2 regions of the Allorhizobium ampelinum S4 genome follow, and region 2 is predicted to be linked to the other one. Evidence: predicted binding sites of a transcription regulator. Region 2 holds the regulator's gene; the other holds the start of a gene.

Region 1 (12,181 bases), 680 kb from region 2:
TGGTGATGTCCCTGAAGCTTATCGGAAAGTCGCACGGCTCACCAAGCCAATTAGGTTCGACAATTTCGTACCGAGCACAATCAGCATCATTGAGGCACCTAAACCATTCGACCACCATGAAGAAACCGTAAAATGGTTTCACCGATTTGACTGAAACAAGTGTCCGTAGGTGTAAAGCGCACAATTTTCCTGGGGGGAAATCACTTGGACTCAACGGATGTTTTGTGTGGCAGCGAAAGATTGGAGTTTCCTTGATGAGATTGGTTTAGCATCCGAGCGCGGTGTTCCAATGTTGCGCTTCGGCATCTATATCGATTTTGCGCTGCAAAAGGCGACGAGCCTTGAGACACGGCGGGCGATGGCTGATGTCATCTTAGAGTATAAATCGATATTCGCTGACAAGGTGACGCATTATATACCTGATGGTGCCCGCCGCCTTCATCCACTCACCGAAATTGATTATAATCGATATATTATGGAGCGAGCAGAGAGGCCCGATAATGTCGAGGAAGATGATTGTTTTGAAGCTTCTCTGTTTGGTTATCCAGAAGGTGGTGATCTTGATAATCCGACTATTTATTACGCGGAGGCCATTGGAAATACAGAGGCGCGCGAGTTTTCCCGAATTGGAATTTACCTTCCTGCAAGTTGGCCAGAAAAGGTCGGCTATGAGAGGTTTCGATCACTAATTTCGGGGTGGTGCGAGAAATTGAAACCGGCCTATGGCACTGCTGGCTTGTCGATTTTCTTCAATGAAGGACGTCAAGGCCTTTCTGACCGACTTCTCGCTTTCCCGATAGCGAAGCGCTTTCCAGGACTAGACCTGCCCGAGCAATCGCGTTGGTATGCTCGGATGAACCGTTTGCGCAAGCGAGCAATCAGGACGGTCAATTGGCTCACATTTATAGATGATGATTTTGTAACCGAACTTGGCGGCAAGACTAAGATTGAAAAAGACATAGGCGATCTCTGTGCTTTATATCCATATGCTGGAGGGATCGTTGTTCAAGCTGGGGAAAGGCCTGAACTCGGTGATTTGAATAAGGGACAGATCCCAGAAGCCTACCGAAACGTCTCCAGAGTTCTCAAGCCTATTCGCTTTGATGAACATCAACGACCTCTTATCGATGCGCCGCGACCACTGGACTCTTTGGAGGAGACGCAAAAATGGGTTCGCCGATTTGATGAGTGACGCATCAGGCTTCCGGCAGCCTCTTCCTCGTTACTCCCGTTGGCGCTATAGCGTGGCAATTGAAGTTCCCTGAGCATGGCCGATTCGGATACGGGGCCTCGTCAGCGCTGTAATCTTAGCTGTCGAAAAACTGATATTATGGGCAAAAAACATCTTACGCCTGAGATTGCCAATGAACTGGACAAAGTCGAATTGACACACAACGGCTTTGTCATTTCTCGAATCGGCTTTTCCCTTGAACTCTATTTTCTAGGCGGCGAGAGGGTGGAAACACGTCTGGCACTTTGCCAAATGCTGCGCGAGTATCACGCGCTGTTTGCAGACAAGATCTCGCATTATCTGAAAGTCGATGCAAACCGTCTCACAAAAGCCGATGGCGAGGCTTATATCGATTACTATGAGGAGCAAGCGAGATCGCTACCACCAGATGAAGCCATGGACACGATGGTGTTTGGTTATCCGGCTAAGATAATAGTCGATGAACCGGCCCCCATCAGTATAGCCTTTACCGCTATTGGGCCAGACCCGCTCATGACACTCGGCCGCTCTAATATCTGCGCCTATTTCCCTGCAAGTTTTATTGCGGAGCACGGTTATGGTGTGTTGCTTGATATTGCTATGCGTTGGTCGTCTGCCGTCGATATCCTTCATGGCAGTGCTGGATACAGCGTCTTATTTGAGCATGGCAGTTATTCGGGCAGCCATGCGCTCACAGTTCTACCAGCACTTAAGCGTTTTCCTGGTTTGGATTTTTCCGATCCTGGGAAATTTATAGTTTATTCTGAAGAGAGCGATGGCATTTCTATTAAGTCGATAAATTGGTTAACGGTGCTTGGGGATAAGGTCGCCACCAGTCTTGGTGACAAAACTGTCTTGCGGGAAAAACTGGGGTCATCCTGCCCTGTCCATGATTTCGATGGCGGGATCGTTGTGCAGGCTGGTGATGAGCCACAACTGGGGGATAACAACCGCGGTATCGTCCTTGATGATTATCGCCGTGTCGCAAAAGCCTTAAAGTCTGTTCGATTTGAGGATTACGAACTCGGGATGATCGTTTTACCCGAGCCTTATAACAGTGTGGAAGAGACCTTGTCGTGGGTTAGGCGCTTTGATTAATAACAATATAGTCGCCTTGCTGCAGAATGTAGAAACAGCCGATATCTTTTGTGGCTATTCGTCTAAACTTAATCAGGAGGGTGGATCGGTAATAGTCCCGCTTTTAACAAGGGGATTACCGGGGAAGTTGAGCCTCATGCAGGAAACTGTCTCGATCAACGGCTTGACACTTTGCCATAACCATTCCGATGGCTGGGTTCGCTCAACTCTTCCGGATCTGTGCAAAAGCTCGGATAAACCGGTGCCTTACACCAACGCCGCCTATGCCCGTGATCTCGCCAATGGCACGACCACGGTATTCTCTCATGGCGGTGCCATGAATGGCATCACGGGTTCCGAATTCTACCGCTCCTTCGGCGATGAACCTTGAAACTGCACACTTGAGCTAAAAACGCTGCATCTCTGCTCCTTCGAATAACAGGAAGCCAGGCCGATGATCTGAAAAAATGCCCGACCCCGTACGCCCAGGATCTACCATTGGTGTTCCAACAGGCTGCATGACGGTGTCGAGCTTCACCATGCAGCCGATTGCAGTGGTCGCGCTGCTCTAAGTTTTTGTTTACGCATCAGATTTATCCGAAAACCGGTTCCACTTTTCGGTCCAATGCTCTTAGGATGCGTGCGGAGCCCAGCAGGTCTGTGGTCCTACCATAGCATAAAGCCGGGGTGGGGCGTCAGCGTGTGGATAACGGCGGCGGGGGAGGTGGCGTGGTTGCACCCGTCCCCAGCGAACGTTGCACCATGACGCTATCGGCCCAGCGGCCATAGCGATAGGCTACGGCCGGCAACAGGCCGACGCGCACGAAGTTGAAACGATCGTGCAAGGCAAGCGAAGCCGCATTGTCGGCGTCGATGTAGCCGATGATCTGCCGGAATCCCGCTGCAGCACAGGCGTCGATCAGACCGCGCAGCAACTGGCTTCCGACCCGCTTGCCGATATGGTCGTGATGCACATAGATCGAGTGTTTGACCGTATAGCGATAGGCCGGCCGCTTGCGAAACAGAACCACATAGGCGTAGCCCACGACCGTGCCGTCTATGGTTGCGACAATATGGGGAAAGCGTTTGCTCTTGAGGTTCTTGCGCCGCTCCCGCAGGTCGTCCGGCTCGGGGGTGTCGCTGTCGTCCACGCCCTCATCGAGGCCGCGGCGGATATGCCGGCGATAAATCGCTAGCATCGCCTCCACGTCTGCGTCGCGCGACGGCCGGATGACCATCCGGTTGTCCTGGTCCATCATTTGTTCCGACATGGCCAGACTACTCCGCAACGACGTAGGTATAGAGCCGCACGCGCCCGGCGGCATCCGTTTCGCGATAGACGCCCTGGATTTCCACTTCGAACCCGGGGAAGGTGTTGAAGCAGGATTCGAACATCTTGAGATAGTCGATCATCGGCTGCGCCAGATCGGTGAGCCGCTCACCCGGAACGATGGTGGCGATGCCCGGCGGATAGACCACGAAGGGGGTTGTCGCGATGCGTCCAGTAATCTCGTCGATCGGCAGGTAATCGACGTCGTTGCGCACCAGGCTGCGTGCCGCGTCATGCGGCGACATCGCCATTGGTGGTAGGTGCGCAGCAGAAAACTGCTTTGCCTGCAACGCGCTGACGTTGGCATCCCGAAAGAAGCGGTGCAGATCGCCGCAGAGATCGCGCAGGCGCACGCCGGCATAGCGGCCCGGGCGCCGACGGTAGAATTCCGGGATCACTTCTTCCAGCAATGCATTGTCGTCATGCAGCTTCTTGAAGGCCACGAGGCCGCTTATCAGGGTGCCGGCCTTGCTTGCCTCGACCCCAGGCGTCAGCAGGAAGAGCAAGGAGTTGAGGTCGTTCTTCTCGGCAACAATGCGGTTTTCGCGAAGATATTGCGCTACGATCGGGGCAGGAATGCCATGTTCGGCATAGAGACCAGTCTTGCGGTCGAAGCCCGGCGTCAGCACCGTCAACTTGTTGGGGTCCGTCATGGCGAACCCCTGTTCCATGCCGCTAAAACCATGCCAGGATGCATCGGGGGTGAGGTGCCAGAAAGCCGGGTTTGTCGCCAGCTGGTCGGTGGCAATGCTCTCCCATGGCACGTCGTGCGAGGCACCGGGGCTTGCAACATCAGGGATCAAGACGCGATCCGGCACGAAAGGCTCGAAGAACCAACGGCGCTCTGCACGCGGCTCCTTGTCCTCGAATTCCCTGCGTACGGCGCGCATCTTCTTCCTGAGTTCGATCCCGAGGCGGATCGTATCGTCCCACAGCACCTCGCCGGAACGACCCTTCATCATCTGCGCGCCGACGTCGAGCGAGGCGAACAGGGGATAGAAGGGCGAAGTGGAGGCATGCTGCATGAAGCTCTCATTGAAGCGCCGGTGCTCCACACGCCGCTTTTGCCCGGTAATATGGCGATCCTTCATGTGGATCTGCGACGCCTGCGAAAAGCTGGCGAGCTGCTTGTGCGTGGACTGGGTGGCGATGATGCCCGGGGAATCCGGGCCAAGATTGGCGAGCCCCATGGCGAACCGCCCCGCATAGAGCGGGTGAAACTTCATGAACCCGGCCCAGGCCTCGTCGAAGAGGATGTAGTCACAGAGATGACCGATCGATTTCAGGATCATCTCGGCATTGTGGATCGTGCCGTCATAGGTGCACTGCTCGACGACGGCAACACGGAATGGCCGCGGTTTCTGCCAGGCGTCAGGATCCTTCACCAGGGGATTGGCGCGAATACGGGCGCGCAGCGCGGTCTCGTCCAGTGACGCGTAGTCGATCGGGCCGATGAGACCATGAGCGTTACGCGTGGTCGGCAGGTAGATGGGAATGCCACCCGATATCATCAGGGCCCCATGGTGCGCAGCCTTGTGATTGTTGCGGTCGAACAGCACGAGGTCGCCATCCGTGACAAGGGCGGAAAGCGCGACCTTGTTGGAGGTAGATGTTCCGTTCAACACGAAATAGGTCTTCTCGGCGCCGAAGATCTTTGCCGCTTCCTTCTGTGCCGCAAGCGCCGGCCCCTCATGAGTGAGGAGGTCGCCGAGGTCGAGCACGGAATTGTCAAGGTCGTCGCGGAAGACCGCTTCGCCGAGATGCTCCATGAACACGCGGCCGATCGGGCTGCGGCTGTAGAACACGCCGCCATTGTGCCCGGGACAAGTCCAGAGATGGTTACCTTCCTCTGCGTAATCCACGAGCGCGCCGAAGAACGGCGTTTTCAGCGTTTCCGCATATTGCTTCAGACGGCTAATGAGGTTCTTCGCGATGAAGGCGGGCGTTTCCTCCGACAGGAAAACGTAACCATCGATGAAGTCGAGCACCTCGACCGGCACGTCCTCGAAACGCTTTCCACGGATCAGGAGGATGATGGGAAAATCCAGCCCGCGGCGGCGCATCAAGTTTATGAGGTGAGAGGTCTTGCCTTCGAGCCCCTTTTTGCCCCAATCGACCATCATACAGCCGATGGCGGCATCAGTCTGAACAACGATCTCTGCGTCGTCCAGATTGCGGGCACGCACCACTTCAAAACCGGAACGCTCGATCTCCTGAATGATCTGTTTGTAACGAACGCCTTCCAAATCCTCGCTGTCGAACGAGGGTGTGGCGAACAAGAAGTTGAAGCGTCTGAAATAATCCATGCCAGCATCCAAAGTTGATCGAACGAAAGCTGTCGCCTTATTTTATGACGGGGCTGTGACAACGGCGATGCGCTACCACTGGCGTTCGTTCAAAAGGTCAATGGAGAGCAAAGCCTGAACACGGGAATGCTGAACACGGGAATGCGTGAATAGTCTGCCGAGAGGGCTACTGGATCTCACGAAGACCGGAGACTGATCAGGTCGTCGCGGCAGGGAAGGGAGGACTCTGTCGCGATCGGCATGCAGTTGCACGTTAGGCGTTCTTAACTTAACGACCCAAAATGCTCCATTATGATTGAACTGCCGGTCCCACCGTGTTTGAACGGCGGCAACCGGCGACGAAGTGATGGCGATAGAAATGACAGAACAGTTTGACATGTTTTCGGGAGAGGTTTCGCGCGATCGGCTCGCTGTTCGTGCCAAATCAAGACCCGTGAAGCCTGAGCAGCTGGTCGCTTCCATGAGTGAAGAGGAGATGGTTCGCCATTTGTCGGAGACGGGCCGCTACCGCATCCTCACAAAACTTATGCCGCGGGAGGTCGTACCGTTCCCACGCCCGGAATTCCCGCTCAAAGGCATCATCCTCGACACCGAGACCACGGGCTTGAATTGGCGCAAGGATGAGATCATCGAGATCGGGCTGATCGCGTTCACTTTCGATTCCAATGGAAACATCGGTGACGTGACCGAGGTCTATGGCGGGCTTCAGCAGCCAAGCATGTCTATTCCCGCTGACATCACGACGCTCACCGGCATCACCGACGAGGTGGTCGCCGGTCAATCGATCGATATGGAGGTCGTCCAGGCCCTGATCGAACCCGCGGATTTGGTGATCGCCCACAATGCCGGTTTTGACCGTCCATTCTGCGAGATGTTGTCTCCGATGTTTGCGGGCAAGGCCTGGGCCTGCTCGAATGCTGAGATCGATTGGTCGTCACGGGGATATGAAGGCACCAAGCTTGGCTATCTCATCGGGCAGGCGGGTTTCTTCCACGAGGGCCATCGTGCGGTTGACGATTGTTTCGCGCTCCTGGAGGTTCTCGCAAGGGACAATGATGGAACGGCCTCCACCGCTTTTGCTGAACTCTATCAAGCAAGCCAGCGATCGCGTGTCCGGATCCTTGCCGAGAATAGCCCCTTTGACATGAAGGACCACCTGAAAGCGAGAGGCTATCGTTGGTCTGACGGAAGCGACGGTCGTCCGAAATCCTGGTGGATCGAAGTCGATGAACAGGCGCTAGACGAGGAACTCTCATACCTGCGAACCGAAATCTACCGCTATCCCGAGGCAGATCCACCGATCAAACGCCTGACTGCCTTCGACCGTTTTAGGGCTTGATGCAATCGCTTTGATCAGTTTCCGAGAAGACCAATGCTTTGAGTGCATGGCTGACCTCAGACCTTGTGTCTTATCGACGGGCGGGCAAGGGCCTATATTCCAATTATCGAAACGACGTTGGAACCAAGGCAAGGTTGCTGGCGTCAAGAGACCTCACGAAAGGGGATCATCATGAACGTAGCACGCTCTTTCAACAATTGGCGCAAGTATCGTCAGACCGTTACCGAACTGGGTCGCATGACCACCCGTGAGCTGCAGGATCTGGGCATCAATCGCGCTGACATCAACAGCGTTGCCCGCCAGTCGGTTGCTCGCTAAGCGGCTTTTTCCAAGCTATTGAATTGATACTACGCCCGCTGATGACGCGGGCGTTTTTGTATGTGGCCCACCACGGAGCCTCAGCTCGATACTTCTGACGCCGCAAAAGGGCCTTGCGCTTCTTGCATAGCTGCACTGCAGCAAAGTCTGTTTCGTGTGCGGCGGAAACTGGTATCCTTATTTTTATCGAAGCGATGCACCTCCTCCCGCAGAGCTTCGAATTCAGACGGCCTACTCCTCCTCCCAGGGCACGTCTGTCGGAACTGCGGCACTCCTCCTCCCAGCCGTTGTTCGGTTCTTTTCGGAAAGCCTGCCGCACCTCCTCCCGCGGCAGGCTTTTTCGTTTTCAGGGCCGTCGCATCAGAGTTCGAGCGCGAGCTGCGGTGTCTGCTCGCTTTCTTCGGTGTTCAGCGATGACAGGGTGATCCCAAGCAGCCGCACCGGATGTTTGAACGGGAATACTGAGGCGAGCAGGGGCTCCGCTATCCCCATGATCATGTCGATGTCCGATACGTATCCTGCCACGGTCTTGCTGCGTGTCGCTTGGCTGAAATCCGAATATTTGATTTTGACGGTGATGGTCTTTCCCTTGATGTCGTGCGACTCGCAATAGCGCCACACCTTCTCGGCCAGGGGCCGCAGTTCCGCCCTGGCCGGATCGAGATCATCGATGTCCTCGACAAACGTATCCTCAGCACCAACAGATTTGCGGATGCGATCTGCTCTGACCTGCCGTTCGTCGATGCCTCGCGCGATGCCATAGAAGTAGGACCCTGACTTGCCGAAATGCGTCTGAAGAAACTGAAGCGACTTCGATTTCAGATCGAGCCCGGTTTCGATCCCATGGCGTTGCATCCGCTCGGCCGTGGCGGGTCCCACGCCATGGAATCTCTTGACGGGGAGGGCCTCGACAAAGCCTGGCCCGTTTTTGGGCGTGATGACAGCCTGACCGTTTGGCTTGTTCAGGTCGCTTGCCATCTTTGCCAGAAACTTGTTGTAGGAAATGCCAGCTGAGGCGTTGAGACCCGTGGCTGCCTTGATCTTTGCCCGGATTTCCAGCGCGATCTCGGTGGCGATCTCCATGCCCTTCAGATTTTCTGTGACATCGAGATAGGCCTCGTCCAATGACAGTGGCTCGATGAGCGGCGTGTATTCGGCGAAGATCTCGCGGATCTGGTGAGAGACCTGCCGGTAGACGTCAAAGCGAGGTGGCACGAAGATCAAATCCGGGCACTTGCGCTTGGCGGTCACGGACGGCATCGCCGAGTGCACGCCAAAGGCGCGTGCCTCATAACTTGCGGCCGCCACCACGCCACGGGCCGCGGACCCGCCAACGGCGACGGGCTTACCGAGCAGTTCGGGCTTGTCGCGCTGTTCAACAGAGGCATAAAAGGCGTCCATATCGACATGGATGATCTTGCGCACAGAGACGCCGGTCGAACGATCTGGGCTCATGGCCGTCTCAGGTCCTTCCGAACTCGTCATGGCGTGATCCCTCGGATGTGTTTTATCGCGCATGAATAAAACTGCCTGACCTCCCGACCGCCGCATAAAAGTATTTGGAACAAATAATGAACATAGCATCGGCAAAGTGAGCTGCAAAGCCCTGAAAGGAGAAGTTCATGAAACGCCCGAGATTGCCGTGAATCCCGTCATGCGGGAAAGCTTGTTGCCGTCGGCCAACACCATAAAAGAAACAAGGAAGAACGCCGCATTTTGTTCTCTACGTGTGGCTTCTGGAAACGCCTCAGGGCGCAAGCATTCCCGGCGGCGTGCGGCTAATATTTACCCCTGTTATTCAACAGATTTCAGTCGTAAGAAGTCCATTTTTTGCGATACAAAGTGAGATATAAACTGCGATACAAAATGAGAATTTTGACTGACAAAAAGGGAATTTTTCTGATATAAATCATGTATTTATGATTTTTCATGCCTAATCCTGTCGGATGCGCCATATCATTAAATTTGCAAATTCCCACCGCGCTGTAAAGCTTTGTACCTGCTGTATAATTCCTTGAATCGATTCTGGTCTAAGGAATTATGCAGAAGGGTGTCGGATCAAGATGGCGACAAAGATTTGGAGCTTTTTTGGTTTCGATCCCTTGATTCGGACCTTTTCCTCTATCCTCTCGTTCCGACAGGCGCAGACGCGCAGATGATCCTACGCGCCGGCTATTTCAAGGGTCAGCTTATCTGCGCGACGATCTTCATGAGGTTCAGAATGCCCCAATGCGCGGTAATGAACTCTCCTTCGATCTTCAGCACATCGATAACGTCGAATGTTATGCGCCGTCCGGTTGGCGGAATGCCGTTAAAGGCGCCAGTGTGGGTAACGGAATAGACCTTGCGGGTGGTGACGAGGTCGCCTTCGGCGGTCTGAAAATCGATCTCGCAGACCGGTTCGGAGAAGGAGGCGTGGAAGGCACGGTAGAATGCCCGCACGCTGTCGCGATCCGGTGCGAAGCCGGGGGTGGGCGTGTGGTCGATGAAATCAGGATGCATCAGGGCATCGAAGACGGCGTAATTGCCGCCGACCTGAACCTCCTCAATGAGTTTTCTGACAATCGCCTTTTTATGGTCGCTCATGATTCTCGTCTCTATTCAGTCAAAGGGGAAATGTGCCGTGGAAAGCGGAGGTGTCGACAGGGCGGCGCGGGCTTGGTGTTTCACGTCCACGCAGCGCCTCTGGAAGCTGGCCAGCACTTGCGCGTCGTCCAATCGCGATGACCACCTGCATGGCATATCCCTCGGGCATATTGACCGCTTCGGCGGTCTTTACCGGGTCAATGCCGCCCATGGCATGGGTGGACCAGCCCTTCAGATGGGCTTGGAGCGCGAGATAGCCCCAGGCTGTTCCCGCGTCGAAGGTGTGGCCGGGATTGGGAACCTCCGCATCGCTGCCCGGTGGAACGAGAGTTGTCTTTGTGGTGATGACGATCAGCGCCGCCGCATGTTGCGCCCAGATCCGGTTTCCTTCCCAGAGCGCCGCGATGACTCCATCAAATTGGGATTCTCCGCGGAAGCTGTAAATAAAGCGCCAGGGCTGGGCGTTCAGGCCGGAGGGTGCCCAGCGCGCCGCCTCCAGCACGCCAAGCAAATCCTGTTCGGAAATCGTCTCTTCGGTGAAGGCACGCGGAGACCAACGATCCAGGAAGAAATCTTCGATCGGGTGGTCCGCTGTGCGGGAGATTGTCTTTACATCCATTATTGAACCTGCTCTCTTCTCGTTACCAGTCGCGCCAGGCTATGGCGCGGTGGTCAGCGGCGCAAGAAAGGGAGCGAGAAATTACCTGGTAACCCTGAGGTAACCGGGCAATCGTTTAACGTGATGGAAACTCTGGAAAACAACCTGGAAAACTGCCCCATACGCGATGTGCTTCACCGCGTATCCGACCGCTGGAGCATGCTGATCGCTCTGCACCTCGAAGGGGGGACGCTGCGGTTTTCAGAGCTGAAGCGATGCATTCCCGATATTTCGCAGCGGATGCTGTCGCAGACGCTTCGGCGACTGGAACTGGATGGCCTTGTCGAACGCCGGGTCTATCCGGTTGTCCCGCAGCGGGTGGAATATGATCTCACTCCGCTTGGGCGTTCCTTGTTGGTGCCGTTTCATCTGATGAAAAATTGGGCCGAGGCAAATCATGCAACGATCCGCAAATCCAGATCGTTGGGGCGTGATCGTTAAAAAGCATCGGCTTTTGGCGAATAGATCGATTAAGCGATGGGTTGCTGGTTCTTAAGGTTTCATGCGCCGTATGACCTGTTGAATACGCCGCTAAAAGCTTCGGGCCATCGCTCATCAAGGGCTGCTCGGTATCGGTACGCTTGGATCGGAAACTGATTGCGAAAACGGGTCGATTGCGGTGCAGAGCCTCGTGCTGCCTTTGCCGCCTGCCGTAGTGGCTTCTTCTAAGAAATAACATAACATATTGTTCTTGTTTATGTTTCACCAAGGCTAGCTCTTGGAGATCATGAAGCTCGCGCCATGCGCCGTCGGCAACATCCTGACGTCTCTGTCCTGACGGCGCCGAATGACTTTTTTTGGGTTGAAAAAAACAATCAAAAATTACAGTTACAATTTAGGGTAGTTTTAGAATTTACTGACTGCTAATTCTCGCGCGCAGTCCTTAAACCTCCCAGGATTAACGAGGCGAATTATGAATGAAATTGTAAAACTTATTAGCAAGCATAATGATGTGAGAACGGGTGCTATCAACCTGATCGTCAGTGAAAACCGTATGTCTCCGGCCGCTTTGGCGGCCCTGAGTTCCGACCTTGCGTCCCGCTATGCGGCGCCATTTTATGCCGGCACCGATATTTCCCAGGAAATCGTCGCGATCACCGAGCAGAAGGCTAAAAAACTTTTCAACGCCGAATATGTGAATATTTCCCCGATTTCCGGCAGTGCGAGCCTGATGGCCGTTGTCTTCGCGCTGACCTCACCGGGCGACAAGGTCGGGCGTGTGCCTCCTTTCTTTCCAGGTGGCGGATATCCCTTCAATTACGAAGTGTTTGACCGGGTTTCCTTGCCGCTTCCGTTCGATGATGAGGAGTGGCAGCTCGATCTCGAAGCCACTCTGGAGCTGCTTGAGCGGGAAAAG
Region 2 (12,181 bases):
CAATTTGACGGTTGCTGTGACGCGCAGGCCGGGCAGGGTGGTGTCCTCGGTGATGTCGACACTGACCTTGGTCAACATCAATGGATGACAGAGAGGGATCAGGTCTGCCGTGCGCTTGGCGGCCATGATGCCGGCCAGCCGCGCCGTGCCGATCACATCGCCCTTCTTGGCGTTGCCGTCGCGGATTAACGCCAGCGTTTCCGGTGCCATGCGGATATGACCCTCGGCTATAGCGACCCGCACGGTCTCGACCTTGTCGCCGACATCGACCATATGCGCTTCGCCCGCAGCACCGATATGGGTCAGGCCGCTCATTCGGCGGCTATGCGGTCGGATGCACCAGTCAAGAGCGCCTTGGTGGCACCAGTCACATCGTCTTTGCGCATCAGGCTTTCTCCGACCAGGAAAGTTTCGATGCCGGATTTTTGCAGGCGAAGGCAGTCTTCGTGGGTGAAAATTCCGCTTTCACCAACCAGCAACCGATCTGCAGGAACCATGGCGGCCAGCCGTTCGCTGACGGCAAGATCGACCTCGAACGTCCGCAGATTGCGATTGTTGATGCCGACGAGCGGTGAGGCGAGTTTCAGCGCCCGCAGCATTTCCTCTTCATCATGCACCTCAATCAGCACGTCCATGCCAAGCGCCAGGGCTTCCCCTTCCAGATCGGTGGCCTCAGAATCTGACAGGGACGCCATGATCAGCAGGATGCAATCTGCGCCCCAGGCACGCGCTTCATGCACCTGATAGGCCTCGAACATGAAATCCTTGCGCAGCGCTGGAAGTGTGCAGGCCGCGCGGGCTGCGACCAGAAAATCCGGTGCACCTTGAAAGCTTGGAGCGTCGGTCAGCACGGACAGACAGGCAGCCCCGCCCGCTTCATAGGCGCTAGCCAGCGCCGGTGGGTCAAAATCGGGACGGATCAGACCTTTGGACGGGCTGGCTTTCTTGATTTCGGCAATCAGTCCGAAATTGCCAGCTGCCTGCTTTGCCCGCAATGCCTTGTAGAAGCCACGTGCCGGTGGCTGGTCGGCGGCGCGGGCCTTGATCTCGTCCAGCGGTACGGCATTCTTGGCTGCCGCGATTTCCTCGCGCTTATAGGCTTCGATTTTCTTCAGGATGTCACTCATGCCGAATGTCCTCCATTGGAGACGGTAATCAATGTCTCCAGCCGTTTCAGGGCAGCGCCGCTGTCCAGCGATTGCGCGCCGAGCGCCATGCCGTCTGCCAGTGTGTTGGCTTTTCCGGCAATGACCAGGGCCGCGGCGGCATTGCAGAGCGCCACGTCGCGATAGGCATTTTTCTCACCTTCAAGAACAGCGCGCAAGGCCTTGGCATTATATTCGCCGTCGCCACCCTTCAGGGCGGCTAGCTCAACCTGTGCCACGCCAAAATCACCGGGCGTCAGCTCAAAGCTACGGATCTTGCCCTGTTCGAGCGCCGCCACCTGCGTCGTTCCGGTCGTGGTGATTTCATCAAGGCCATTGCCATGCACAACCCAGATGCTCTCACTGCCCAGGTCACGCAGGGTCTCGGCCAGCGGTATCACCCATTCAGGCGCATAGACTCCGAGCAACTGTTTTTTAACGCCAGCCGGATTGGCGAGCGGTCCCAGAAGGTTGAAAATGGTGCGGGTGCCAAGCTCCACTCTCGCCGGGCCGACATGGCGCATGGCAGAGTGATGCAGCTGCGCAAACATGAAGCCGACGCCAGCCTCCGATATGCAGCGGCCTATGACGGATGGATCGATATCCAACTTGACGCCGAGGGCAGTCAGACTATCAGCCGCACCGGATTTTGAACTCAGCGCCTTGTTGCCGTGCTTGGCGACCGGAACACCGGCACCTGCAACAATCAGGGCGGCCAGCGTCGAGATATTATAGGTGCCGGTTCCATCTCCGCCCGTTCCGACGATGTCGATGGAATCTGTGGGTGCGATGACCGGCAGCATCTTTTGGCGCATGACGGTAACGGCGCCAACAATCTCCGGCACGGTTTCACCGCGCATGCGCAGGGCAATCAGGAAGCCGCCAATCTGGGCAGGCGTTGCCTCTCCCGACATCAGGATGTTGAAGGCGTCCGCCGCCTCATCCCGTGTCAGTGCTTGCCCGCTGGCGACCTTTGCGATGAATGGCTTCAGCCCGTTCATATGCTTCGCCCTCCCGGCGGTTCAGCGTGTGATGGCCTGCTGGGCCAGCGCCTGATTGATGGTGACGCCATATTTGGTCTGGAGCTGGTTGACCATCTGATCGAGAATATCGTCACCGGCGGATTTCGCCAGCGCGGTAATCTGGCTTTCCTGCTGGTCTACGACATCGCCGGTCGGCTGGGTGTTGACATCCGTAACCTTCAACAGGATCTGGGTCATCGGATCGGCGCCAACCGCCGAGCCAATCGTGCCGGACGGTCCACGGAATGCGGCCTGGACGGCGGCAGGGCCAAGCACCGGATCTTCGGTATCGCGGCGAAGACCGGCTTTGGTCTCGACGCCGATGGCCAGTTCAGTCGCGAGATCAGCCAGTGCCACGCCGGTATCGGCCTTGGCCTTCAACTGCTCCACCTTGGCGCCCAGCGCTTGTTTCTGCTGCTCGGTGGTCCAGTCGGAAACGGCCTTGTCCTTGACCTCGTCCAGCGTTCTCTCACGAGACGCATCGATGGACGTCACGTCGAACCACAGATAGCCATTTCTGCCGATATTGAGGGGCAGGGGCTCTGCACCCGCTTCGGTTTCGAAGACAGATTTTAACAGATTGGCTTTTTCCGGCAGATTTTCTGCCTGCTTGCCTGTCTTGTCCTGTCCCTGAGCATCGATACCGTCAATCTTGATGGCTTTCAGACCAGCCTTAGTGGCGGCTTCCTCAAGGCTCGAGCCGGAGGCACGCATATCCTCAAACCGGTCATGCACGTCATTGATCTGCTGGGCCGCGGCATTGGCAGCAAGATCAGCGCGAATCTGATCCTTGACTTCGTCCAGCGTCTTCGTGTGGCTTGGCTTGATGTTGCTGACCCGCAGAATAACCGGGCCGAAGGCGCCTTCAACGACAGGTGTTGTATCGCTGTCTTTGGCGACGGCGAATGCGGCATCGGCCAGTTTCTGATCGGGAATATCTGCCCGGGTGAAATCACCCAGCAGCACATCTGTCGCCGTCTTGCCCTGGTCGGCCACCAACTGATCGAAGGTCTTGCCATTCTTCAGCGACTGAGCCGCGGTTTCGGCCAGTTCCTTGGTCGGGAAGGTCAATTGCTCCAGCGTCCGGGTGCCGGCCACTTCGAATTTCTTGAGGTTGGCGTCGTATTCCTGCTTCACCTGCTCGTCGGTCACGGCTTTCGGATCGGCGATATCGGCAGGCTCCAGTTTTACATAGGAAAAGCTGCGATATTCCGGCGCGCGGTAGCGCGATTTCATCGTGTTGAACCAGGTTTTAAGGACCGTTTCGTCCGGTGCCTTGATCGGGTCGATATTGGCAGTGGTCAGCAGCAGGTAGTCAATGCTGCGGCTTTCCTGGCGATAGAGTTTCAACGCATCGATCAGCACTTTCGGAGGCACGAATCCTTCCGCCGTCGCATCGACGATCTGGCTGCGAACCGCGACCTTTGAGCGCTCGGTGATATAATCCTGCTCACGAATGCCGGAATTGCGCAGCCGTGAGGTGAATAATTGCCGGTCGAACTGGCCATTGGTGTTCTTGAAGGCCGGATCGTCACCGATCAACTGCGCCAGGCGGTCCTGGGAAAGGCCGAGATTCATGTCCGAGGCCAACTGATCGAGGGCTGCACCCGCGACTAACTGTTGGTAGACCTGCGATTCGATGCCAAGCGAACGGGCCTGCTCGCTTGTCAATTGTGTGCCGAAACGGCGGCTGAGATCGGAGATCTGCCGCTGATAGGCGAGGCGGAATTCGTTGGAATTGACGCTCTGGCTGCCGACCTTGATGACCTTGTCCGACGTGTCGCTCATGATCGAGCTGGAAATGCCCCAAATCGCGAAGGACGCGACAAGCAAAAGAAGAAGCCCTTTTGCCACCCAGGTGCCGGCAGCTTTTCTCAGGATCACGAGCATCGGAACGAAAACCTCATCAATATTCTTCGCCGGATGCGAAGCAGTCGCCGTTGCTTAAAGCAATCCCTGAACAAATTGAAGGCTTTCTTGATGGAAAACCCCAATGCCGTGGCATGAAACCTGTCATTGGCAGGCAGGCCCACGAAAAAGCCCGGCGAATTGATCGCCGGGCTTTGCATAAGACAGGGTATTGCCGATCAGCGCTTGGCGACGGGCAGGTAGTCGCGCTTGGGTGCGCCGGTGTACAGCTGGCGCGGACGACCGATGCGCTGCTGCGGATCCTCGATCATCTCGTTCCACTGAGCAATCCAGCCGACGGTGCGGGCGAGCGCGAACAGAACGGTGAACATTTCCGTCGGGAATCCAAGGGCGCGAAGCGTAATGCCGGAATAGAAATCGACATTCGGATAGAGCTTCTTCTCGATGAAATATTCATCGCTCAAGGCGATCTTTTCCAGCTCGAGCGCGACCTGCATCAGTGGATCGCCGGCATTGCCGGTGGCTTCCAGCACTTCATACATGGTCTTCTGCATGATCTTGGCGCGCGGATCGTAGTTCTTATAGACCCGGTGACCGAAGCCCATCAGGCGGAACGGATCGTTCTTGTCCTTGGCGCGGGCGATATATTCCGGAATCCGGTCAACCGTGCCGATTTCGCGCAGCATGTTCAGGGCCGCTTCGTTGGCGCCGCCATGGGCAGGACCCCAGAGGCAGGCGATGCCAGCCGCGATGCAGGCAAACGGATTGGCACCCGACGAGCCAGCCAGGCGCACCGTGGAGGTGGAGGCGTTCTGCTCATGATCGGCATGCAGGATGAAGATCCGGTCCATGGCGCGGGCCAGAACCGGGTTGACCTTGTATTCCTCGCAAGGCACGGCAAAGCACATGTTGAGGAAGTTGGCGGCGTAATCCAGATCGTTCTTGGGATAAACGAAGGGCTGGCCGATGTGATACTTATAAGCCATGGCGGCGATGGTCGGCATCTTGGCGATCATCCGCAGGCTGGCAACCATGCGCTGGTGCGGATCGGTGATGTCGGTCGAGTCGTGATAGAAAGCCGACAGAGCGCCGACAGTACCGACCATGACCGCCATCGGATGGGCGTCGCGACGGTAGCCTGAGAAGAATTTCGACATCTGCTCATGCACCATGGTGTGATGCGTGACGCGGTGATCGAAGTCCTTTTTCTGAGCGACTGTCGGCAGTTCGCCGTAGAGCAGCAGGTAGCAGACTTCCAGGAAGTCGCCTTTTTCAGCCAGCTGTTCGATGGGGTAGCCGCGGTGCAGCAGCACGCCTTCGTCGCCATCGATATAGGTGATTTTCGATTCGCATGATGCCGTGGAGGTAAATCCGGGATCATAGGTAAACTTGCCGGTATGCTTATAAAGAGCGCCGATGTCGATAACATCGGGGCCGATCGTGCCGCTTCGCACGTCAAGATCGACGGCCTTGTCCTCAATCTTCAAGTTTGCGCTTTGTTCCGTCATGGTGATCCTCCGGATATAGGCGGGAGACGCAGCTTTCGCCTCGTCCCAGGTTAAGCGTTGCAATTAGCTATATGATCCAGAGGTTAATGCCAAGCTATCCAAAGGACAAAGTGTGCATTGCAATAAATCGGCACTTGCATTGCAGGCATGCGTTATTGCCAGAACTGCTTTTCTTGGTTTACACCCCCTTTCTCCTACAGCTTTTGATTGATAGTCTGCCGTTAGCGGCAAGGTAAGTTTTGTTGCCGAATTATCACAAAAGCAATTTTCAGGGGCCTCGCCGCTCGTTTTCAGCGATTTGAAGGCGTGTGGCATTGCAGGGCACCGGGGCGACGGCAGGATCGATGCCGGATACGGCGGAATGGGAACTGATCAGGCAAAAAGAAGCGCGTCCGGCGCGCGGCTTGCCATGGGATAGTCGCTCTTCCAAAACCCTGTTTGACGAGGTTCTACGGCGTCCGCACATAGACCCGGAGGACGAGGCGGAAGCCCCTGATTTCGAGGGCCACTTCAGCGCATCGCCGCTGCTGGTCTCCCGCTGGCAGCGCCTTCTGCGTGCTCTCCACCGGGATGCTCTGCAGGAGCTTGCCTATGGTCGGACATTTCTGTTTTTACCCGTTCTGCTTGGTCTCGGTGCGATCTGGTGGTTTACCCGTCCGCAGGACCTTCCCCGTCTGCCGATCTTCCTGACTTTTTGTGCAGCCGGAGTGGTCTGGCTGCGGGTCCGTTACCGTCATCCTGTCCTGGCCACCGTCTGCGGCATTGCAACTCTCGGTCTTGCTGGCATGTTGCTAGCCGATGTGCAAACCGCGCGTCTGGACACGATCATCATAGACAGTGCAGTGACGACCGTGGTGCGCGGCAAAGTGGTTTCGGTAGAACCAAATGCGGACGGCAATCAAAGATATGTGATTGCACTGCATCAAACGCGCTACCCTAGTCTTAAGCGTATGCCACAGCAGGTCGCGCTTCTGGCCCGCGGCAAGCATGTTCCCTTCAACCCCGGCGACTGGATTGAGGGCAGGGCGCGGCTCTCCCCGCCGTCCGGACCGGCTTTGCCGGGCTTAAACGATTTTGCCTTTGCCTCCTATTTTGCGGGCACCGGCGCGATCGGCTATTTTTACCAGCCACCCAAGCCATTTCTGCCGGGACCAGAGATAGCGCCACCGGATTTTTGGGAGCGTGCCGGAATCAAGCTGGATGAAACGACACAGGAATTGCGCAATGGCATTTCTGATCGTATCAGGGCCATCGTGCCGGGCGATGCGGGCGCGTTTGCCGTGGCGATTGTGACCGGCGAGCGGCGCGGCCTTTCGGAGGAGGCCAATAACGATCTTCGCGTTTCCGGCCTTGCCCATATCATCTCGATTTCCGGTCTGCATATGGCACTGGCCGGTGGGCTGTTCTTCGTGGGGATCCGGCGCCTCTTGAGCCTTGTCCCTGGCATGGCGGAGGCCCGCTCGATCAAGAAGACTGCCGCAGCAGGGGCGATAGCCACCACGACCGGCTATTTTCTCATTTCCGGCTACGACATTGCCGCCCAGCGCGCGTATCTGATGATGGTTATCATGCTGTCGGCGGCTTTCTTCGACCGACCTGTGCTCAGCCTGCGCAATGCCGCGCTGGCGGCTATCCTTGTGATTCTCCTCTCGCCGTCCCAGGTCATGGGACCGAGCCTGCAAATGTCCTTTGCAGCCACCTTTGCCCTGATCGCCGGATTCGACCTTTGGCGCCAACGCCCAAGAATGCCTCCCATCCTGCCGGCGATCCCGGCGCTGACAGTGCTGAAGCCGTTGATGACGCTGGTCAGCGGCATTCTGATGACCTCTGCACTTGGCGGTTTTTCCACAGCGATGTTTTCAGCGGCGCATTTCCACCGGGTCGGATTGCATGGGTTGGAGGCAAATCTCCTGGCGGCTCCCCTTATGTCGATGCTTGTCATGCCAGCGGCGATGATCGGCGTGCTGCTCATGCCGTTCGGTCTGGACCAATGGCCGATCCAGTTGATGGGGCTTGGCCTTGAGGGCGTATTGATGATTGCCAGCAAGGTCGCGAGCTGGGGTAATGGCTTCACCTTCGGCCGGTTCGAGTGGTGGTTTCTGCCGGTCTCGGCAACCGGCCTGCTGATACTGACCCTGATGAAGACGCGGCTGCGGCTGATTGGCGTGGCGATGATGCTGACGGCGTTTGGCTATGAGGCGATAAAAACCGATCCGCCACTGCCCGATCTCGCCATATCCGAAGATGGCCAACTGTTCGCTCTCTTTCGGACCGACGACCGCCATCTCTTGACCATCGCCACCAACAAGAAGCGTCCGCCGAGTTTCATTTTCAACCAATGGCGCTCAGTGCTCGACATTGCCGATCCGATTGCGCCTGAAATATTGCCCAAGCTGGCAGCTGTTGAGATCGAGACAGGCCAACAGGGCGCGGGGAAAGGCGAGGACAAGGCGCGGGAAACAACGCGGGCCGGAAAAACAAAGACGGGGGGCCAAAAAGTCAAGGGAAGAGAGCCAGTAGAGCCGCAACAGGCGATGGCGGAGATGACGACGGCAAAGGAGAAGGCCGATAAAAAACCTGATCTTTTCCATTGCCGCACCGATGCCTTTTGCCTCGCGAGGCTCAGCAATGGTTGGACCGTCAGCCTGGTGCAGAACCGCGACTACAACCAGGCCGCTTGCGCCCTGTCCGACCTGATCGTTTCGACTGAGGCCGGCCGTGATGCCGAATGTAAGGCGCCGATAGCATCCACTATTCCCTCAGAAAAAAACGAAACCACCGTTACCCGGGAGCCTGCGGAAGACGCGACTGGGGCGGACGTTGAAATTGAACGGATCATGGCCGATGGTGACATGCTGCCATCTGACAACAGCAGCCCGTCCGTTCGCTCCCAAACGATCAGCCGAACGCAAGCGGGAGACATTTCTGCAGCCAGTGTAACGACGGTACCGGGGAAGGGTGTTGCAGTGCCCACAGATAGCCAAGTGAAGGGCGGCGCCTCAAACTCAGACCAGAATTCCCCGTCCCTAATAGAAGCGGGCGAACCTCTCGCCTTCTTGCAAACCGAGAAGGCCGCTAACGCTGGACCGATGCTGTCACGTCCCCCGAAAGTCCTGACCCGTAACGATCTGCGACGGTTCGGTGCAATGGAGATCACGCTTGGTGATCCCGCCACCCGAACGCTGCATATCGTTACGGCATTTCAAAATCAGTATCGGCCCTGGACCCGCCATCGTTATTTCGACTGGCGCAGCAATCGCTATGATCGACCGAATGGTACGGCCCACGCCAATGTTCCATCTGCTGCCAGCGACGACGTCCAGTCAGGCGCTGGAGATGTCAGTGAGCTTAGTGATAGCGACGAATAAGACCGACAAGCTTGCCCTGGATTTTTACCCGGTCCGGTCCGAAAATCCGGGTCTCATAGGCCGGATTGGCAGCTTCCAGCGCGATGGACGCCCCACGGCGGCGGAAGCGTTTCAACGTGGCTTCCTCATCGTCTACCAGAGCAACGACGATATCGCCCGGATTGGCGGTGGTGGCGTTGCGGATGATCACCGTGTCGCCATCGAGAATGCCAGCTTCGATCATCGAATCGCCTTTGACCTCAAGGGCGTAATGTTCGCCGCTGCCCAGCATTTCCATCGGCACGGAAATGTCATGGGTGTTGTTCTGGATAGCGGAGATCGGCACGCCTGCCGCGATACGGCCCATGACAGGTATGGATGAGGAATTGCGTACTTCCTCGACCTGTTTGGCCGGAGCGGATGGAACTGCCTGCAACTTGCCTCGGCTGCCTTCAATGACGGATGGCGAAAATCCTGTACGTCGGGGCGGTATGCTGGAGGTCATGGCCTCTGGCAGCTTGATAACTTCCAGCGCTCGTGCACGGTTTGGCAAGCGACGGATGAAACCGCGCTCTTCCAAAGCGGTGATCAGCCGGTGAATGCCGGATTTTGAGGCGAGGTCCAGGGCATCCTTCATCTCATCGAAGGAGGGCGGCACCCCAGACTCCTTCATGCGCTCGTGTATAAACAGCAAAAGTTCCTGTTGCTTGCGAGTCAGCATTGGGACCTACCCTTTGAATTATGAAACAAATACAGAACATACGCTATCTGTTCCAGTTGTGTTCCGCAAGTCCTTCTTGCAAATTTCCTTCGATGACGCGGCGAGAGACGGCGTTGAAGAGGAGACGAACGAGAAGCATCCTTTAAATACGGGAGGCTGAGAGGCTCCTATAGAAACAGAAAGCCTTTGCTTTATTGTCCTGACGACTGTCGGTTGGGAATGGGCAGAAAGATAGAGAAAATCGATACTATCGAAGACGTGAAATTGCGGAATGAAAGTTGGTAGCAAGTTGTTTCAGTGCGGATGGCCAACGATAAATCGACAACAATAATCTGCCGCAGTGTCTGATCGGGGACATTATCACCCCCGATCCATTTTGATATCAGTGGCTTACAGCATCGCGACGGCAATTTCCGCGGCAAGACGCGCGTTGTTTTCCACCAACGCGATATTGGTGGTCAGGCTGCGGCCGTCGGTGAGGTGATAGATTGCGTCGAGCAGGAAAGGCGTGACGGCTTTGCCAGTGATTTCCTCGCGTTCAGCCGCGGCCAGCGCCCGGCCAATATAGATTTCCATCTCCTCGCGCGCGATTTCCTCTGCTTCCGGCACGGGATTGGCGATCAACATGCCGCCATCAATGCCCAATTGGTCGCGTACCTTCTGGAAATTGGCAATTGCTGCGGGGCTTTCCAGTTTAAGTGGGCTTTTCAAGCCCGATTCCCGCGACCAGAAGGCTGGAAATTCGTCGCTGTCGTAAGTCACGACAGGTACGCCACGGGTTTCCAGGACTTCCAATGTCTTGGGAATATCAAGAATAGCTTTTGCTCCGGCGCAGACGACGATGACAGGGGTGCGGGCCAGTTCTTCCAGGTCCGCTGAAATGTCAAAGCTTTCTTCTGCGCCACGATGCACGCCGCCGATGCCGCCGGTGGCAAAAACCGAGATATTGGCGCGGGCGGCAGCGATCATCGTCGCGGCTACCGTGGTAGCGCCGGTGCGGCGTTCGGCAATGGCGTAGGCGAGATCGGCACGAGAGACCTTCAGGACATCAGTCATTTGCGCCAGTTTTTGCAACTGATCTTCTTCCAGCCCGATATGCAAAACGCCTTCAATCACGGCGATGGTCGCCGGGACCGCACCACCGTCGCGAATGATTGCCTCCACGCTTTGCGCCATCTCGACATTTTTCGGATAGGGCATGCCATGGGTGATAATGGTGGATTCCAGCGCGACAATAGGCGCATTGCGCGTCTTGGCCGCAGCCACTTCGCGGGCGTATACGATGGGCAGGAGCGGAGAAATCGAACGGGTCATGATCGGGAACTCGTTTGGCGGGGAAGGGCGCGCGGCTCGCCAACAAGGTCAAGGCGCGCGGCGAGGCGATCTGCGGTGAGGTCCTCGTCTGTTGCCCTGTCAGATAGCAGGGTCAGGCCAGCCAAAGCAACACCGTGGCGCAGCGCCAGCGGCAAGGAACTGTCATTCACTCTTTGCGAAAGCACCCCCGCACAAAGCGAATCGCCAGCTCCGGTCACATCGGCCAGTGCGTCCAGTGGCGGCGGGGTCAAGGCATAGTCACCGCTTGGATCAAAGGCAACGACCGGTCCCGCACCATTGGTGACAACGCCGCCATGGAGGCCTTTGGCGCGAAGCAGATCCGGCCAATCAGAAGGGGCATCCGGTTTTGTTCCCGCCAGAACCGCTGCTTCAGCGCTGTTGAGAAACAGCATATCGAACCTATCGAGGCAGTCGGCGTATCGCACCACCTTGGCCGGTGAAATGCCGATCCCGGCCAGAGGCTTGGCAAGCTCACGCGCCATGGCCGCAATCGCCTCCAGCGTCTCTTGCGGCAGGTTGGCATCAACCAGCAAAACGCGTGTGGCTTCGAAAGATTCGCGAACGGCGCGTACTTTCAGCCGGCGTGGCGAGAACAAGCGGTAGAGCTCCATATCGGCCAAGCCGATCACCAGATTGCCGTCTTTTTCCAAAATAGCAGTGTAGCTTGGGGTGCTCCGATCCAAAAAGGTGAAGGGCCGGTCGTCGACGCCAGCCGCTTCGGCGGCGACCGCCACCCGTTGGCCAAGCGCATCGCCGCCGCGGGGGCTGATCATAGCAACATTCAATCCAAGTCGTGCCAGGGCGCGCGCCGCGTTGAAGCCACCGCCGCCCGGTTCTTCCAACCATCGCCCCGGATTGCTGGCGCCAGCAATGGTTTCCGCATCGATGCGTCCGCGCCGATCGATATGCGCGCCGCCCAGAACGAGAATGTCGAGACTCATACCTGCCAGCCTCCTGGAAACAGTGGAAATTCGAATCGCGAAGGCGTCATTCCGAAGGGTACGATGGGCTGAAAACCAACTTCTCTTAACGGCCAATGCCATGGAAACATTAAGAGAACACCCGTCAGATTAAAAAATAAACACAAAGACTTGGGCAAGACTTGCAAGAACGGAACAAACCATGTACATAGTTCGTGTCTGCTGTTTCGTTGCCTACGCGGCTTCAATAACCTAAAGGTGGTTCAAATGTCACAAAATTCTTTGCGGCTCGTAGAGGACAAAACGGTGGATAA

Evidence for each region. The regulator LexA, encoded in region 2, represses DNA repair genes until DNA is damaged. The targets are predictions, from matches to a motif close to TGTTCNNNNTGTGTTCNG.
Region 1: dinB (DNA polymerase IV) is a predicted target of LexA. The motif match lies at 9,141-9,158, and genes of this name have one in related genera.

The regions. Positions count from the first base shown of each region.
Region 1 covers NC_011989.1:2,789,553-2,801,733, reverse strand. The annotation lists gene AVI_RS29655 (type VI immunity family protein) at 1-154, shown strand, start outside; gene AVI_RS29155 (type VI immunity family protein) at 227-1,192, shown strand; gene AVI_RS29150 (type VI immunity family protein) at 1,268-2,308, shown strand; gene AVI_RS13295 (PAAR-like domain-containing protein) at 2,445-2,678, shown strand; gene AVI_RS13290 (GNAT family N-acetyltransferase) at 2,983-3,543, opposite strand; gene AVI_RS13285 (Orn/Lys/Arg family decarboxylase) at 3,566-5,923, opposite strand; gene AVI_RS13280 (3'-5' exonuclease) at 6,282-7,262, shown strand; gene AVI_RS29650 (DUF1127 domain-containing protein) at 7,434-7,580, shown strand; gene dinB (DNA polymerase IV) at 7,941-9,065, opposite strand; gene AVI_RS13270 (ester cyclase) at 9,765-10,166, opposite strand; gene AVI_RS13265 (nitroreductase family protein) at 10,186-10,785, opposite strand; gene AVI_RS13260 (winged helix-turn-helix transcriptional regulator) at 10,909-11,265, shown strand; gene AVI_RS13255 (aminotransferase class V-fold PLP-dependent enzyme) at 11,738-12,181, shown strand, end outside.
Region 2 covers NC_011989.1:2,110,982-2,123,162, reverse strand. The annotation lists gene moaC (cyclic pyranopterin monophosphate synthase MoaC) at 1-315, opposite strand, end outside; gene trpC (indole-3-glycerol phosphate synthase TrpC) at 312-1,127, opposite strand; gene trpD (anthranilate phosphoribosyltransferase) at 1,124-2,146, opposite strand; gene AVI_RS10090 (peptidylprolyl isomerase) at 2,168-4,057, opposite strand; gene gltA (citrate synthase) at 4,255-5,544, opposite strand; gene AVI_RS10080 (ComEC/Rec2 family competence protein) at 5,853-8,912, shown strand; gene lexA (transcriptional repressor LexA) at 8,893-9,612, opposite strand; gene AVI_RS10070 (pseudouridine-5'-phosphate glycosidase) at 10,003-10,926, opposite strand; gene AVI_RS10065 (carbohydrate kinase family protein) at 10,923-11,888, opposite strand; gene recA (recombinase RecA) at 12,135-12,181, shown strand, end outside.